DNA from 2 places in the Streptomyces chlorus genome. Region 1 is predicted to be linked to the other one. Evidence: riboswitches for the same ligand, from Rfam matches in the RefSeq annotation. Region 1 holds a riboswitch; the other holds the start of a gene.

What was found. Region 1 has a riboswitch for cobalamin ahead of ACFPZI_RS19420 (energy-coupling factor ABC transporter permease). Riboswitches for the same ligand answer to the same signal wherever they lie in the genome.
Region 2: another riboswitch for cobalamin. It lies ahead of ACFPZI_RS23945 (ribonucleoside-diphosphate reductase subunit alpha); the one in region 1 lies ahead of ACFPZI_RS19420 (energy-coupling factor ABC transporter permease).

What each region holds. Positions count from the first base shown of each region.
Region 1 is NZ_JBHSOA010000042.1:44,476-52,007, forward strand. Features, by position in the region: gene ACFPZI_RS19400 (ABC transporter ATP-binding protein) at 1-27, opposite strand, end outside; gene ACFPZI_RS19405 (ABC transporter permease) at 24-959, opposite strand; gene ACFPZI_RS19410 (ABC transporter permease) at 965-1,933, opposite strand; gene ACFPZI_RS19415 (ABC transporter substrate-binding protein) at 1,954-3,558, opposite strand; cobalamin riboswitch at 3,786-4,016, shown strand; gene ACFPZI_RS19420 (energy-coupling factor ABC transporter permease) at 4,047-4,799, shown strand; gene ACFPZI_RS19425 (energy-coupling factor ABC transporter substrate-binding protein) at 4,796-5,206, shown strand; gene cbiQ (cobalt ECF transporter T component CbiQ) at 5,213-5,962, shown strand; gene ACFPZI_RS19435 (energy-coupling factor ABC transporter ATP-binding protein) at 5,959-6,837, shown strand; gene ACFPZI_RS19440 (antitoxin VbhA family protein) at 6,962-7,312, shown strand; gene ACFPZI_RS19445 (DNA repair ATPase) at 7,400-7,532, opposite strand, start outside.
Region 2 is NZ_JBHSOA010000053.1:22,419-29,950, reverse strand. Features, by position in the region: gene ACFPZI_RS23955 (hypothetical protein) at 1-18, shown strand, start outside; gene ACFPZI_RS23950 (ribonucleotide-diphosphate reductase subunit beta) at 74-1,093, opposite strand; gene ACFPZI_RS23945 (ribonucleoside-diphosphate reductase subunit alpha) at 1,093-3,525, opposite strand; cobalamin riboswitch at 3,651-3,789, opposite strand; partial or broken gene ACFPZI_RS23940 (GNAT family N-acetyltransferase) at 3,867-4,419, opposite strand; gene mctP (monocarboxylate uptake permease MctP) at 4,497-6,146, opposite strand; gene ACFPZI_RS23930 (DUF3311 domain-containing protein) at 6,143-6,418, opposite strand; gene ACFPZI_RS23925 (GntR family transcriptional regulator) at 6,672-7,436, opposite strand.

The sequences.
Region 1 (7,532 bases):
CGCGAGGACGGGAGGTCGCCCGGTCACAGCATCAGCTCCGATCGGCGTCGGGGGTTGATCCGCTCCCGCCAGACTCCGGCGAGCCCGGCGATGGCGAGGGTGGGGATGATCAGGAACAGGCCGGGGAAGAGGGTGGGCCACCACTGTCCGGCGAGCAGCGTGCCGCGGGCGCCCTGGATGAGGGTGCCGAGGCTGGCGGTGTGGGTGGGGAGGCCGAGGCCGAGGAAGGACAGCGCCGATTCGTGCCACATGGCGTGCGGGATCATCAGTACGGCGGCCAGTCCCGCCTGCGGCAGGACGCCGGGCAGCAGGTGCCGCAGCACCACCCGCCACCGGGACGCGCCGCCGGAGACGGCCGCGTCGATGTACGGGCGGGAGCGCAGGGAGAGGACCTCGGCGCGGACGATGCGGGCGGTGGACAGCCAGTGGGTGGCGGCCACCGACACCACCACCGGCCAGACGCCCGGCCGGAACATGGCGACGATGAAGATGCCGAGCAGCAGGTGGGGGACGGAGGAGAGGGTGTCGACCAGGCGCATGACGAGGCGGTCGACCCAGCCGCCCAGGGCTCCGGCGGTGGCTCCGACGGCGGTGCCGATCACGGTGGCGGTGAGCGCCGCCACGACCCCGACCAGCAGGGAGACCCGCAGGCCGTAGATGCAACGCAGCAGCAGGTCGCGGCCGACGTCGTCGGTGCCGAAGGGGTGGGCCCAGCTGGGTGGGAGGAGTTTCGAGGCGAGGTCGACGGCCTGTTGGTCGAGCTGGACCAGTGGTGGGACGAGCAGGACCGCGAGAGCGGTGACGGCGACCAGGGTGGCGGAGACGCGCAGCCGCAGGGTGTGGGTGGAGCGGCGGGCGGTACCGCGCGAGCGCCAGTCGGCGGCCGGGGCTGCGGACCCGGCCGTGTTCGCCTTCTCCAGTGTGGTGTCGGCTGTGGTGTCAGCTGTGGTGTCAGCCATCGGAATCACATCTCACTGAGCTTCACCCTCGGGTCGGTCAGTCCGTACAGGAGGTCCGCCAGGAGGTTTCCGGCGAGGACGGCGGCGGTGGCGAGGGTCGTCAGCGCGGCCAGCAGCGGGAAGTCGACGGCGGTGGCCGCCTCGACGGTGGCGGCGGCGATGCCCGGCCAGCTGAAGACGGTCTCGACCAGCAGGGCGCCGGTGATGAGTTCGGGTACGCGGGAGCCGATCAGGGTGAGGACGGGCAGGAGTCCTGAGCGCAGGGCGTGGCCGAGGAGCACGGTGCGTTCGCCGAGGCCGCGGGCGCGGGCGCCGCGTACCGGGTCCTCGGCGAGCGCGTCGCCGACGCCCTGGCGGACGTAGAGGGTGAACCAGGGCAGTTGGGAGACGGCGAGGACGCCGGCGGGGAGGATCAGGTGGCGTGCGACCTGTCCGGCGGTGACGTGTTCGCTGCCGGTGTCGGTGAGGCCGCCGGCCGGGAGGACGTCCAACTGGAGGGCGAAGAGCCAGACGGCGAGCAGGGCGATCCAGAAGACCGGCGCGGCTTCCAGGGAGTACGCGAGGGAGGTGACCGTACGGTCGAGGAGTGAGCCGGGGCGGCGGGCGGCGAGCACGCCGAGCAGGGTGCCGAGGAGGATGGCGACGGCGAACGCGACGGCGCACAGCAGCGTCGACCACACGATCCGTTCGCCGATCGCGTCGGCGACCGGTTGCCGTAGCACGCTGGACTGGCCGAGGTCGCCGGTGACGGCGGAGGTCAGCCACTCCCACCAGCGGGCGGCGAAGGGACGGTCCACGCCGAGGTTGTCCCGGAGCCGGTCCAGGGTTTCCTGGTCGGCGCCGAGGGCTGCGGTGCCGGCGTAGGCCTTGACGGGGTCGAAGGGGGAGGCGGCGGCGATGGCGAACACACCGAAGGTGACGACGAGGAGGACGGGCACGGCGAGCAGGGCCCGTCGTGCCACGAGGTGGGCCATCGGTGCCCAGGGCAGGGGGGTCACTTCTTGGGCTTCTTCGGCTGCCAGGCCTCGGCGTTCCACCAGGGGCCGCTGGCGAAGCCGTGCTCGTGCGGTTCGACCTGCGTGGTGAGGCCTTCCCATCGGTCGGCGAGGACGTAGAGGTGGTCGATGTGGGTGAGGAAGGTGTAGCCGGGGTTCTTGACGAGTGCGCGCTGGAGGTCGTCGTAGGCGGCCTTGCGGTCGTCGGGGTCCTGGCTGCGGCGGCCGGTGTCGAGGGCCTTGTCGACGGCGGGGTTGTCGTAGTGGGGCATGTTGTTGAAACCGTCGCCGGCGAGGGAGGAGTGCAGCAGGGTGTAGAGGCCGAAGTCGGGGTCGCCGGTGCTGCCGAAGCCGGCGAGGACGGCGTCCTTGCCCATCCGGGGTTCGATGACCTCCCAGGTGGCGCCCTCGACCTTGACGTCGATGCCGGCCTTCTTGGCGTCGGAGGCGTAGGCGAGGGCGTGGTCCTGGCGGACCTTGTCGCCGGAGGGGTAGAAGAGGGTGAAGGCGGCCCGGACGCCGTCCTTGGCGCGGATGCCGTCCTTGCCGGCCTTCCAGCCGTCGCGGTCGAGGATCTTCCGGGCCTCGGCGAGGTCCTGGGGGCGTTCGACGTCCTTGGTGTACCAGGGGTCGTCCAGGGGCAGCGGGCCGTAGGCGGGGCGGCCGGCTCCGTCGAGGATCTTGTCGACCATGGCCCGACGGTCCACGGCGAGGTCGAGGGCGCGGCGGACGGCGGTGTCGCCGGTGACCTCGTTCGCGGTGGGGAGGGTGACGGCGCGGAAGTCGTAGGTGGTGGCCTGGTACGTGGTGCGGCCGTCGTCGTTCTTGAAGGTGGCGGCGAGGTTGGGCGGGAGGGTCGCGCCGTCGAGGTCGCCGGAGCGCAGCCGGGTGGCTCGGACGTCGTCGTCGGCGATGACCGCCATGGTGAGCTTCTTCACCTTCGGGGCGCCGCCCCAGTAGTCCGGGTTCGCCTTGAAGGTGAGCTTCTCACCCTTGCTCCAGCCGGTGAGGACGTACGGTCCGGTGCCGACCGGCTCGGTGTTGAAGGCGCCGGTGTTGGGGTCCTGCTCGCCGGCGATGTGCTCGGGGACGATGGGCAGGACGGTGCGGGCGGCGAAGGCCGCGTACGGGTACTTGAGGGTGAAGACGACCTTGTCGTCGCCGTCCGCGCGGACCCGCTCGACGGCGTCCAGTTCGCTCTTGGCGGTGTTGTTGGTCTTGTCGTCGAGCACCGTTTCGTACGTGTAGACGACGTCCTCGGCGGTGAGGGGTTCGCCGTCGCTGAACTTCACGCCGGAGCGGAGGGTGTAGGTGTAGGTGCGGCCGTCGTCGGCGATCTCGGGGAGCGCCTTGGCCAGGGCGGGCTTCAGTTTCAGGTCGGCGTCCCGGGCGAGCAGCCCGTCGAAGACCTTGGAGTTGCCGTCCTTGCCGTAGCCGAGCAGGGGGCTCAGGGTGTCGGGCTCGGAGGGGACTCCGATCACCACGGACTCGGCGGACCCGCCGCCCGTACCGGCGTCCGAGCCGCCGGTCGGCGCCGAGCAGGCGGCGACCGCGGCGGCCATGGTCGCCGCGAGGGCGGTACCCCGTATTCGTCGGATGGTCATCGAATCTCACACCTCTGCTGCCCGGAACTCGTTGTTGCATATTAGTTGCAGCTGGGCTCTGCCCAGGACCCCCTCCCCCCATTCCCGCGCTGGGGTGAACGGCGCCGAAAGGGTGCCGCCCGCGCGCCCGCCGATGTGCGACCTGCGTGCCGTGGTGGTCAGGACCGCGGATGTGCGCCGGGGCGAGAGCCGCGGAACGCCGTGCGCGCGCCCCCCTGGGGCGGCTTGTCAGGTGCCTGGACCTGGGTCTACTGTCACCACGCCTTGGTGAACGGGAAATCCGGTGCGATACCGGTGCGGCCCTCGCCACTGTGATCGGGAAGTCCGGCTCCGGCCCCTGGTCCTGTCCCCCCGACAGGACCGACGGGCAGCCACTGGGTCCACCTGGGACCCGGGAAGGCGGAGTTCGGGCGGTGGTACCCGTCAGCCAGGAGACCGGCCAAGGCGCGTCAACCATCCACGAGGTGCTGGAGAGGGTCTGCTGAGCCATGCACATTGCCGAGGGTTTTCTGCCACCGGTGCACGCGGTCGCCTGGGGCGCCGCGGCGGCGCCGTTCGTCGTCCACGGAGCCCGGTCGCTCATCCGTGAAGTCAAGGAACATCCCGAGAACACGCTGCTGCTCGGCGCCTCGGGAGCGTTCACCTTCGTCCTGTCCGCGCTGAAACTGCCCTCGGTGACGGGGAGTTGCTCCCACCCCACCGGCACCGGCCTGGGCGCCATCCTGTTCCGGCCGCCGGTCATGGCGGTACTGGGCACCATCACCCTGCTGTTCCAGGCCCTGTTGCTCGCCCACGGCGGGCTGACCACGCTGGGCGCCAACGTCTTCTCGATGGCGATCGTCGGTCCGTGGGCGGGGTACGGCGTGTACCGGCTGGCGCGCCGGTACGGGGCGCCGCTGATGGCCGCGGTGTTCTGCGGCGCGTTCGTCGCCGACCTGTCCACGTACTGCGTGACGAGTGTGCAGCTGGCGCTCGCGTTCCCCGACCCGGGGAGTGGATTCCTGGGCGCGCTCGGGAAGTTCGGCTCCATCTTCGCCCTGACGCAGATCCCGCTCGCGGTGAGCGAGGGGCTGCTGACGGTGCTGGTGATGCGCCTGCTGGTGCAGTCCAGCAAGGGCGAACTGACCCGGCTCGGCGTGCTGGTGGCCGGAAAGCGGGCCGCGACGGCGGCGGAGGCCGGAACGGAAACAGAGTCGGGGACGACAACAGAGTCGGGGACGACCGGGGCGGTGGCGCGATGACCAGGAACGCGAAGATCAACACGCTGCTGCTGCTCGCCGTGGCCGCGCTCGCGGTGCTGCCGCTGGTGCTCGGGCTCGGCGATCACAAGGAGGAGCCGTTCGCGGGCGCGGACGGCGAGGCGGAGACCGCGATCACCGAGATCGAACCGGACTACGAGCCGTGGTTCTCGCCGCTGTACGAACCCCCTTCCGGTGAGATCGAGTCGGGGCTCTTCGCCCTCCAGGCCGCCGTCGGCGCGGGCGTCCTGGCGTACTACTTCGGGGTGCGGCGCGGGCGTCGGCAGGGTACGGAAGGGGTGCGGCGGCAACTGCGGGAGACCGGAGCGGACTTGAGTACCGGCACCGGCACCGGCGTGGGCATCGGCGCGGGCCCCGACGAGGCGGTCTCCCCCGGATCCCGGTCCTGACCGGCCGTGCTGCCGATCGACGCGGCGGCGCACAGCAGTCGCTGGCGCCGCCGTCATCCCGTGGACAAGGCCGTGCTCGGACTGGGGCTCACCGTGCTCGCGATCTCCCTGCCGCCCTGGCCGGGCGCGGCCCTGGTGCTGCTGACCGCGCTCGCGGTGCTGCTGGGCCCGGCGGGGGTGCCGGGGCGGCGGCTGTGGCGCGCCTACCGGGTGCCGCTGGGCTTCTGCGTCACCGGGGCGCTCCCGCTGCTGGTGCAGGTGGGCGGGCCGGACGGGTTCGTGTCTCCGGCCCCCGAAGGGCCGCTGCGCGCGGGCGAGTTGCTGCTGCGCACCTCGGCGGCCTCCCTCGGTGTGCTGCTGTTCGCCTTCACCACGCCGATGTCCGACCTGCTGCCGCGCCTGGTACGGGCCGGGGTGCCCGCTCCCCTCGTCGACGTGGCTCTGGTGACGTACCGCATGAGCTTCCTGCTGCTCGACTCGGTGCGCCGGATCAGGGAGGCGCAGGCGGCCCGGCTCGGGCACACCACCCGGGCGGCGGCCTGGCGTTCGCTGGGCGGGCTCGGCGCGACGGCGTTCGTCCGGTCCTTCGACCGGGCGGCGCGGCTGCAGACGGGGCTCGCCGGACGCGGCTACGACGGCACGCTGCGCGTGCTGGTGCCCGAGGCGCGGGTCTCCGTACGGTTCACGGCCGTGAGCCTGTTACTTCTCGCGGCGCTGGCCGCCGTCGCCCTTCTCCTGGAAAGCCGGATGCCATGAGCGATCCCGCCCTGGTCCCCGCCCTGGTCGCCCTGCGGGACGCGTCCTTCGCCTACGAGGACGGCCCGGCCGTGCTCACCGGCCTCGACTTCGAGGTGCGGGAGGGGCGCGCGCTCGCCCTGCTGGGCCGCAACGGCAGCGGCAAGACCACGCTGATGCGGCTGCTGAGCGGTGGACTACGGCCGAGCGGGGGCGAGTTGGCCGTGGCCGGCCGGCCGGTCCGGTACGACCGCAAGGGGCTGACCCGGTTGCGGACGACGGTGCAGCTGGTGGTGCAGGACCCCGACGACCAGTTGTTCGCGGCGTCCGTGGGCCAGGACGTGTCGTTCGGACCGCTGAACCTCGGCCTGTCCGACACGCAGGTACGGGCGCGGGTCTCGGAGGCGCTGGCCGCGCTCGACATCACCGCCCTCGCCGAACGGCCCACCCATCTGCTGTCCTACGGGCAGCGCAAGCGGACCGCGATCGCGGGCGCGGTGGCGATGCGGCCGCGCGTCCTGATCCTGGACGAGCCGACCGCGGGCCTCGACCCGGACGGTCAGGAACGGCTGCTCGCGACGCTCGCCGGGTTGCGCGAGCGGGGCACCACGGTCGTCATGGCCACCCACGACGTGGACCTCGCCCTGCGCTGGGCCGACGACGCCGCGCTGCTCACGCCGTCCGGCGCCCGCACCGGCCCCGCCGCCGCGATGCTGGCCCGCACGGACCTGCTCGCGGCGGCGGGACTGCGGCTGCCGTGGGGCGTCGCGGCGGCGCGGCTGTTGCGCACCCAGGGCCTGCTGGCGGATGGGACCACCGGTCCCCGGACCCCGGAGGAACTGGCCGCGCTGATCGCGGTGTCCCCGGAGCACACGGAGCACGCCGACGGCGGATGACCCCCGGCCCGGGCAGCGCCGCGGGGCGTGTTCGCAAGCCCCGCGCGGCCGGGGCGCGTCTCGGCGCGTCGCATACGACCGGAATCTGTACAGAATCAGGACTCTACCTGGGTACGGTGACAGCATGGAGATCCCCGAGGTCGTGACCGTCAGTGACGCGCGCGCGAGACTGTCGCGCATACTGACCGACCTGTCGGAGTCCGGCGCGGATGCCGAGCCCGTCCTGATCGGCGCCCACCGCAAGCCCCAGGGCGTCCTCCTGTCCGTCGAGGCCTTCGAGTCGCTGAGCGGCCGAGCGGCACGACGTGGCGCAGTCGCCTCGGCCACCGGTTCCGTCGAGGCCGAGGGGCTCCACCCCTCCGAGGCCTCGGACCACGACACCGAGGCCTACGTGAGGGGCGACCTCGACGCGGACACCCTTGTCGCCCGCGCGATCGCCCGCCACCGGCGGACTTCGGAGCAGCGGGCAGGGTGAACGATCCGTACGCCATGCCCAACGGTGTGCTGCGCAACAAGCTCGGCATCACCGACCAGCAACTGCTCGCGGCAGCGGAGGCGGACATCACCCGAGCGCGGTGGCGCGGGTGATGGCCGACTCGACGGCGGCGATGCGGTCGCCGAGGAGGGCGAGGGCGGCGACCGCGCGGGTGAGGGCGTCGTCGTCGGGGCCGCCGAGGGCGTGGGTGCGCACGTGG
Region 2 (7,532 bases), on a different contig from region 1:
ACCGCACGCGCGGCGTGAGGCGGGGTGGCACCCGGGCGGACGCCCCGTGGAGGTTCCCCGAAGGGCTGTCCTGCTAGAACTCCTCGTCCAGGTCGACCGTGCCCTCCACGGCGACCTGGTACGCGGACGGACGCCGCTCGAAGAAGTTCGTCAGCTCCTGGACCCCCTGGAGCTCCATGAACGAGAACGGATTGCCCGAGCCGTACACCGGAGCGAAGCCCAGGCGGGTGAGCCGCTGGTCGGCCACGCACTCCAGGTACTGCCGCATCGACTCGGTGTTCATGCCCGGCAGCCCGTCACCGCACAGGTCGCGCCCGAACTGCAGCTCCGCCTCGACCGCCTCGCGCAGCATGTCCGTCACCTGCTGCTGAAGCTCGTCGTCGAACAGGTCCGGCTCCTCCTTGCGGACGGTGTCGACCACGTCGAAGGCGAAGGACATGTGCATCGTCTCGTCCCGGAACACCCAGTTGGTGCCGGTCGCGAGACCGTGCAGCAGGCCCCGGCTGCGGAACCAGTACACGTAGGCGAACGCCCCGTAGAAGAACAGGCCCTCGATGCACGCGGCGAAGCAGATCAGGTTGAGGAGGAAGCGGCGGCGGTCGGCCCGCGTCTCCAGCCGGTCGAGTTTCTCCACCGAGTCCATCCACGTGAAGCAGAACTCGGCCTTCTCCCGGATGGACGGGATGTTCTCCACCGCCGCGAACGCGGCCGTCCGGTCCTCCGGATCGGGCAGGTAGGTGTCCAGCAGGGTCAGATAGAACTGGACGTGCACCGCCTCCTCGAAGAGCTGCCGCGACAGATACAGCCGCGCCTCCGGGGAGTTGATGTGCTTGTAGAGGGTGAGCACCAGGTTGTTGGCCACGATCGAGTCGCCGGTGGCGAAGAACGCCACCAGACGGCCGATCAGATGCTGTTCGGCGGGGCTCAGTTTCGCGAGGTCGGCGACGTCCGAGTGGAGGTCGACCTCCTCCACGGTCCAGGTGTTCTTGATCGCGTCCCGGTAGCGCTCGTAGAAGTCGGGGTAACGCATGGGGCGCAGGGTGAGTTCGAAGCCCGGCTCGAGCAGGTTCCGGGTTCGGGGGGCGGTGGTCATTACTGGCAGGCCTCGCAGGACTCGGGGTTCTCAAGGGAGCAGGCGACGGCTTCGGGGTCGGCGGCCGGCTGCCGGGCGGGGACAGGGGTGGGGACGGGGCCGGCGGCGGCAGTGGTCTGTGCCTGGGCCGCGCGGGCGATGCGGGTCGCCGGTCGGGAGCGCAGGTAGTACGTGGTCTTCAGGCCCCGCTTCCAGGCGTAGGCGTACATCGAGGAGAGCTTTCCGATGGTCGGCGTCTCCATGAACAGGTTCAGCGACTGCGACTGGTCCAGGAACGGGGTGCGGTCGGCGGCCATGTCGATCAGGGCGCGCTGCGGGATCTCCCACGCGGTGCGGTACAGCCCGCGCACCTCCTCGGGGATCCAGGTGAAGTCCCGCACCGAGCCGCCGGCCTCGCGCAGCGCCTCGCGGGTCCGCGCGTCCCACACGCCCAGCCGCTTCAGGTCGTTCACCAGATACGAGTTGACCTGGAGGAACTCACCGGACAGCGTCTCGCGCTTGAACAGGTTGGACACCTGCGGCTCGATGCACTCGTACACGCCCGCGATGGACGCGATGGTGGCGGTCGGCGCGATCGCCAGCAGCAGCGAGTTGCGCATGCCGACGGAGGCGATACGTTCGCGCAGCGCCGACCAGCGCTCGGGCCAGGTGAGTTCGGTGTCGTAGTGGTCGGGGTGCAGCACGCCCCGGGCGGTACGCGTGTGCTCCCAGGCCGGCAGGGGGCCGACGGGGTTCCCCGCTGTCCCGGAGCCCGTCGCGGGCGTCCGGGGGCGCGCGGCGAGGTCGGCGGAGGTCTCGTACGCGGCGAGCATGATGCGCTCGGCGATCCGGGTGGAGAGCCGCCGGGCCTTCGGGGAGTCGAAGGGCAGGCGCAGGGCGAAGAAGACGTCCTGGAGGCCCATCACTCCCAGCCCCACCGGGCGCCAGCGCGCGTTGGAACGGCCCGCCTGCTCGGTCGGGTAGAAGTTGATGTCCACGACCCGGTCGAGGAAGGTGACGGCTGTGCGCACGGTCTCGTCCAGCCGCTCCCAGTCCAGGTCACCGGCCGCCGGGTCGACGAGCGCGCCGAGGTTGACCGAGCCCAGGTTGCAGACCGCTGTCTCCCCGTCGCTGGTGACCTCGAGGATCTCCGTGCACAGGTTGGACGAGTGGACGACGTGGCCGGGCTCGGCGGTCTGGTTGGCGGTGCGGTTGGCGGCGTCCTTGAACGCCATCCAGCCGTTGCCGGTCTGGGCGAGGGTCCGCATCATGCGCCCGTACAGCTCCCGGGCGGGGATCGTCTTCCGCGCCAGGCCCGCGGCCTCGGCGGCCCGGTAGGCCGCGTCGAACTCCTCGCCCCACAGGTCGACCAGGTCCGGGACGGCGGACGGGGAGAACAGCGACCAGGCGGCGTCGGCGTCGACCCGGCGCATGAACTCGTCCGGCACCCAGTGCGCGAGGTTCAGGTTGTGCGTACGGCGGGCGTCCTCACCGGTGTTGTCGCGCAGCTCCAGGAACTCCTCGATGTCCGAGTGCCAGGTCTCCAGGTAGACCGCCGCCGCGCCCTTGCGCCGGCCGCCCTGGTTCACGGCGGCGACGGAGGCGTCCAGGGTCTTCAGGAACGGGACGATGCCGCCTGAGTGCCCGTTGGTGCCGCGGATCAGCGAACCCCGGGAGCGGATGCGGGAGTAGGCCAGGCCGATGCCGCCGGCGTGCTTGGAGAGGCGGGCCACCTGGTGGTAGCGGTCGTAGAGGGAGTCCAGCTCGTCCTTGGGGGAGTCGAGGAGGTAGCAGGAGGACATCTGGGGGTGTCGGGTACCGGAGTTGAACAGGGTGGGGGAGGAGGGAAGGTACTCCAGGCGGCTCATCAGGCCGTACAGCTCGGCGACTTCGTCCACCGCACGGGGGGTGCCGTTCTCGGCGAGACCGGCGGCGACCCGCAGCAGGAAGTGCTGCGGTGCCTCGACGACCTTGCGGGTGACCGGATGCCGCAGCAGATAGCGGCTGTACAGGGTGCGCAGCCCGAAGTAGCCGAAGCGGTCGTCCGCGCGGGGGTCGATCAGCGCGTCAAGACGGTCCGAGTGCAGCAGGACGAACTCGGCGGTCCGGTCCGCGATGAGGCCCTCGCGGTGCCCGGCAGCGATCGACGAGGTGAACGACGTGACACCCTGCGAGGCGGCCTCGGCGCGGATGCCGAGGGTCAGCAGGCGGGCGGCGAGCCGGGAGTGGACGGGATCCTCGGAGATGAGCCCGGCCGCCGCCTCGGTGGCCAGCTCGCGCAGCTCGGCCTCGTCCGCATGGGCGGACCGGCCGCGCAGCGCGGCGGCGGCGACCCGGCCGGGGTCGGCGTCGGGGAGATCGGCGGTCAGCTCGGTCAGGGTCCGCAGCAGCGCGGCACCGGGGCCGTCGCTCACGTCGACCGCTGAAGCAGGATCGGCTGGCGCGATGGTCACGTGGGGCTCTCCCTCGCTCGGCACGGGGCCTCGGCGAGGGCAGGGGGCAGCACACGAGCACGCGAACGTGCCTCGCGTCCACCGGCCCATTCCGCGAGGCCCGGACGTCAGGCACCCGGACCGGACGGCCGGGCGCACTGTCGGCAGGTCCTCGGACTAAGCCCGTGCGGGTACGCGGGAAACGCGAACACGCACAAGTACACCGTTGCGGGACAGTTCCGGATTCGCACCGGATTCCCCTGCGGCGACAGCGAGCACGAGCATACATCTTGTGTCGGGTTCTGTCGGCGGGCCCATATCTTGTGTCCCGGTGGGTGCTGCGGCGCAGGGCCGCGGTGGTGTCAGAGCGTCAGCTCATAGGTGAGCAGCGTGATGTCGTCCAGGTGCGGAACAGGGTTCCAGTCCCGCCCGGGGGAGCGGACGAAACCGAGACGCTCGTGGATGCGGTGGGCCGCACGCATCGTCCGCCGGGTCGACAGCACGATCCGTACGCACCCCTCCGTGGCCCGTGGCCCGTGCCCGGTCGGCACAGGCGCGGACGAGGGCCTTCCCCGACACCCCGGCGCCGGGCGGCGCGGGCGACCGCGAGCATCCGGATCTCCGCCTCGCCGGGCCCGGCCGTATCGGCCATCGGCCCGCCGCGCGGTACGAACGTCACCCCGCCCAGCACCCTTCCCGCGCCGCCCGCCTCCGCCGCCCCGGGACGCGCTCCGGTCCTCTCCACGGCGACCAGTACCTCGGCGGTCGTGGCCCGCCCGGCGACGTCCCTGAGCTCACCGAGGTACGCGTCGCTCTCCCGAAGCCGAGCAGCCCGTCGCGCGGACAGGCCTGCGCGGTGAGCTCACCGAGCTCCTCGAACTCGTACGGTTCCACCGGCCGGGTGACGATGTCCATGGGGCGAGTGTGCCCCGCGGGTACGACAACGGGCCGCCGGAGACATCCGCGGCCCGTTGTCGTACCCGCGTACCGCGTCAGTGCTTGCCGTCGGCGGCTGTGTCGGCTGTGTCGGCCGTGTCCAGGGGCAGCTCGGTGCTGACGCCCGGATCGCCCGCGTCCACCGTGTAGTCCTGCGGCCGGGTCTCGTCGATGCCCTCGGGCGCCTTGACGGCCCTCAGGACGAAGGTCAGGGCGATCGTGACCAGGGCATTGGTCACGAAGGCGGTGAGGCCGATGTAGCCGATCTCGCCGATACCCGGGATCTCCTTTGACGAGCCGCCGAAGTGCTTCTGCGTCGGCGAGGCCACCCCGTACGCCGCGACCGTGCCGTAGACCATGCCGACCGCCCAGCCCGCGAGCAGCGCCCAGCGGTGGAACCAGCGGGTGAACAGGCCGCCCACCAGGGCGGGGAAGGTCTGCAGGATCCAGATGCCGCCAAGGAGCTGGAAGTTGATGGCGACCGTCTTGTCCATGGTGAGGACGAAGGCCAGCGCACCCACCTTCACGAGCAGCGAGACCACCTTGGAGACCTTGGTCTCCTGCGCGGGTGTCGCGTCCGGCTTGATGAAGTCCTTGTAGATGTTGCGGGTGAACAGGTTCGCGGCGGCGATCGACATGATCGCCGCCGGCACCAGCGCCCCGATGCCGATGGCGGCGAAGGCCACGCCGGCGAACCAGGCCGGGAACATGTTCTCGAACAACTGCGGGATCGCCAGTTGCCCGTTGCTGACCTCGACCCCGGCCGCGATCGCCATGAAGCCGAGCAGGGCCAGCAGGCCCAGCATCAGTGAGTACAGCGGCAGGAGCGTGGTGTTGCGGCGGATCACTTCACGGCTGCGCGAGGACAGCGTCGCGGTGATCGAGTGCGGGTACATGAACAGCGCGAGCGCCGATCCCAACGCCAGCGTGGCGTACGTCCATTGCCCCGCCTCGCCCGGCACCAGCGAACCGCGCGGCGCGCCCGTGGCCGGGTTGGTCTCGCTGTACGCCTCGCTCGCCCTGGCGAAGATGTCGTCGAAGCCGCCCAGCTTGATCGGGATGTAGATGATCGCCACCGCGATCACGAGGTAGATCAGCGTGTCCTTCACGAACGCGATCAGCGCGGGGGCCCGCAGACCCGACGAGTACGTGTACGCCGCCAGCACACCGAAGGCGATCAGCAGCGGCAGGTCCTTGACGAACCAGTTGGTGTCCTCGCCGCCGCCGACACCCATCACGTCCAGCACGGCCTGGATGCCGACCAGTTGGAGCGCGATGTACGGCATCGTCGCCAGGATGCCGGTGACCGCCACCGCCAGCGACAGCCCCTTCGAGCCGAACCGGCCGCGCACGAAGTCGGAGGTCGTCACATAGCCGTGCTTGTGCGACACCGACCACAGCCGAGGCAGGAAGGTGAAGATCAGCGGGTAGACGAGGATGGTGTACGGCACGGCGAAGAAGCCCGCCGCGCCCGCCGCGTAGATCGCCGCCGGTACGGCCACGAAGGTGTACGCGGTGTACAGGTCGCCGCCGAGCAGGAACCAGGTGACCCAGGTACCGAACGACCGTCCGCCCAGGCCCCATTCGTCGAGGCTGTGCTCGTTCGCCGCCTTGCGCCAGCGGGCGGCCAGGAAACCCATCGCCGTGACGAGGACGAAGAAGAAGATGAAGACGGCGAGTGCCACGCCGTTCACGCCGTCGTTCATCGCTGCGCACCGCCCTTCGCCGCCGCGCGGGTACGCCGGTCACGCTGGTCACGCTGCCACAGCTTGTACGCGATCATCGTCAGCGCGGTGGAGAGCAGCACCCACAGCATCTGGTACCAGTAGAAGAACGGGATGCCGATGAAGGTGGGGTCGGTCCTTGCGTACGAGTCGACCCATAACAGGGCCACGAACGGTGCTAGAAGACAGACGCCGATGACGACGCGCGCGGGCGTCACCACCGGACCTCTGCTGGAATCTGGGGCTTGCGACATCGAACGACTCCGTCCCCTCGCTGATCGCCTGCGCTGCGCAATGCGCAGGAAATCTAGGTCAGTGTCGGAGCGGGGCGGAACCCCTCGTGGGGATTGCGTACTTAAACTCCACGGAAGGCTGACTCAACGGCGGTGAATTCTCCGTCAACCGTCCGGCTTGTGCTGTTCCGCCCACGGCTCGGCACCGCCTCTTCGGGTGCTCCGGGCTGTGAGGTCCGGCCATGGGGTCCGGCCATGGGGTCCGGCTTCGGACTCAGTCCTGCGGGCGCTTCAGCCGGGCCACGAACTTGTACCGGTCGCCCCGGTACACCGAGCGCACCCATTCCACCGGCTGCCCGTTCCGGTCCAGCGAGTGCCGGGAGAGCATCAGCATCGGCAGCCCCACATCGGTGCCGAGCAGGCCCGCCTCGCGCGGGGTGGCCAGGGAGGTCTCGATGGTCTCCTCGGCCTCCGCCAGATGGACGTCGTACACCTCGGCGAGTGCGGTGTAGAGGGATGTGTACTTGACCAGGCTGCGGCGCAGTGCCGGGAAGCGCTTCGCGCTGAGGTGGGTGGTCTCGATGGCCATCGGCTCGCCGTTCGCCATGCGCAGCCGTTCGATGCGCAGTACCCGCCCGCCGGAGGCGATGTCGAGCAGTGTGGCGAGCCCGTCGTCGGCGGTGATGTAGCCGACGTCCAGCAGTTGCGAGGTGGGCTCCAGACCCTGCGCACGCATGTCCTCGGTGTACGAGGTGAGTTGCAGCGCCTGCGAGACCTTGGGCTTGGCAACGAAGGTGCCCTTGCCCTGGATGCGCTCCAGACGCCCCTCGACCACCAGCTCCTGGAGCGCCTGGCGCACGGTGGTGCGCGAAGTGTCGAACTCCGCCGCCAGGGTGCGCTCGGGCGGGACCGGCGTACCGGGAGAAGCAGTCTCCGTCATGTCGAGCAGGTGCTTCTTCAAGCGGTAGTACTTGGGCACGCGCGCCGTACGGACCGTAGTCCCACCCTCGTTCTCCGTGCCGCTGACGTCGGTGCTCATGCTCTGCCTTCCCGGCTCCGGGTGCCGCACGGCCGACACCCCATCGGCCCCGGCCCACATCGTGGCACGGCCGCGGCCGGGGATATTCCCCCGTAC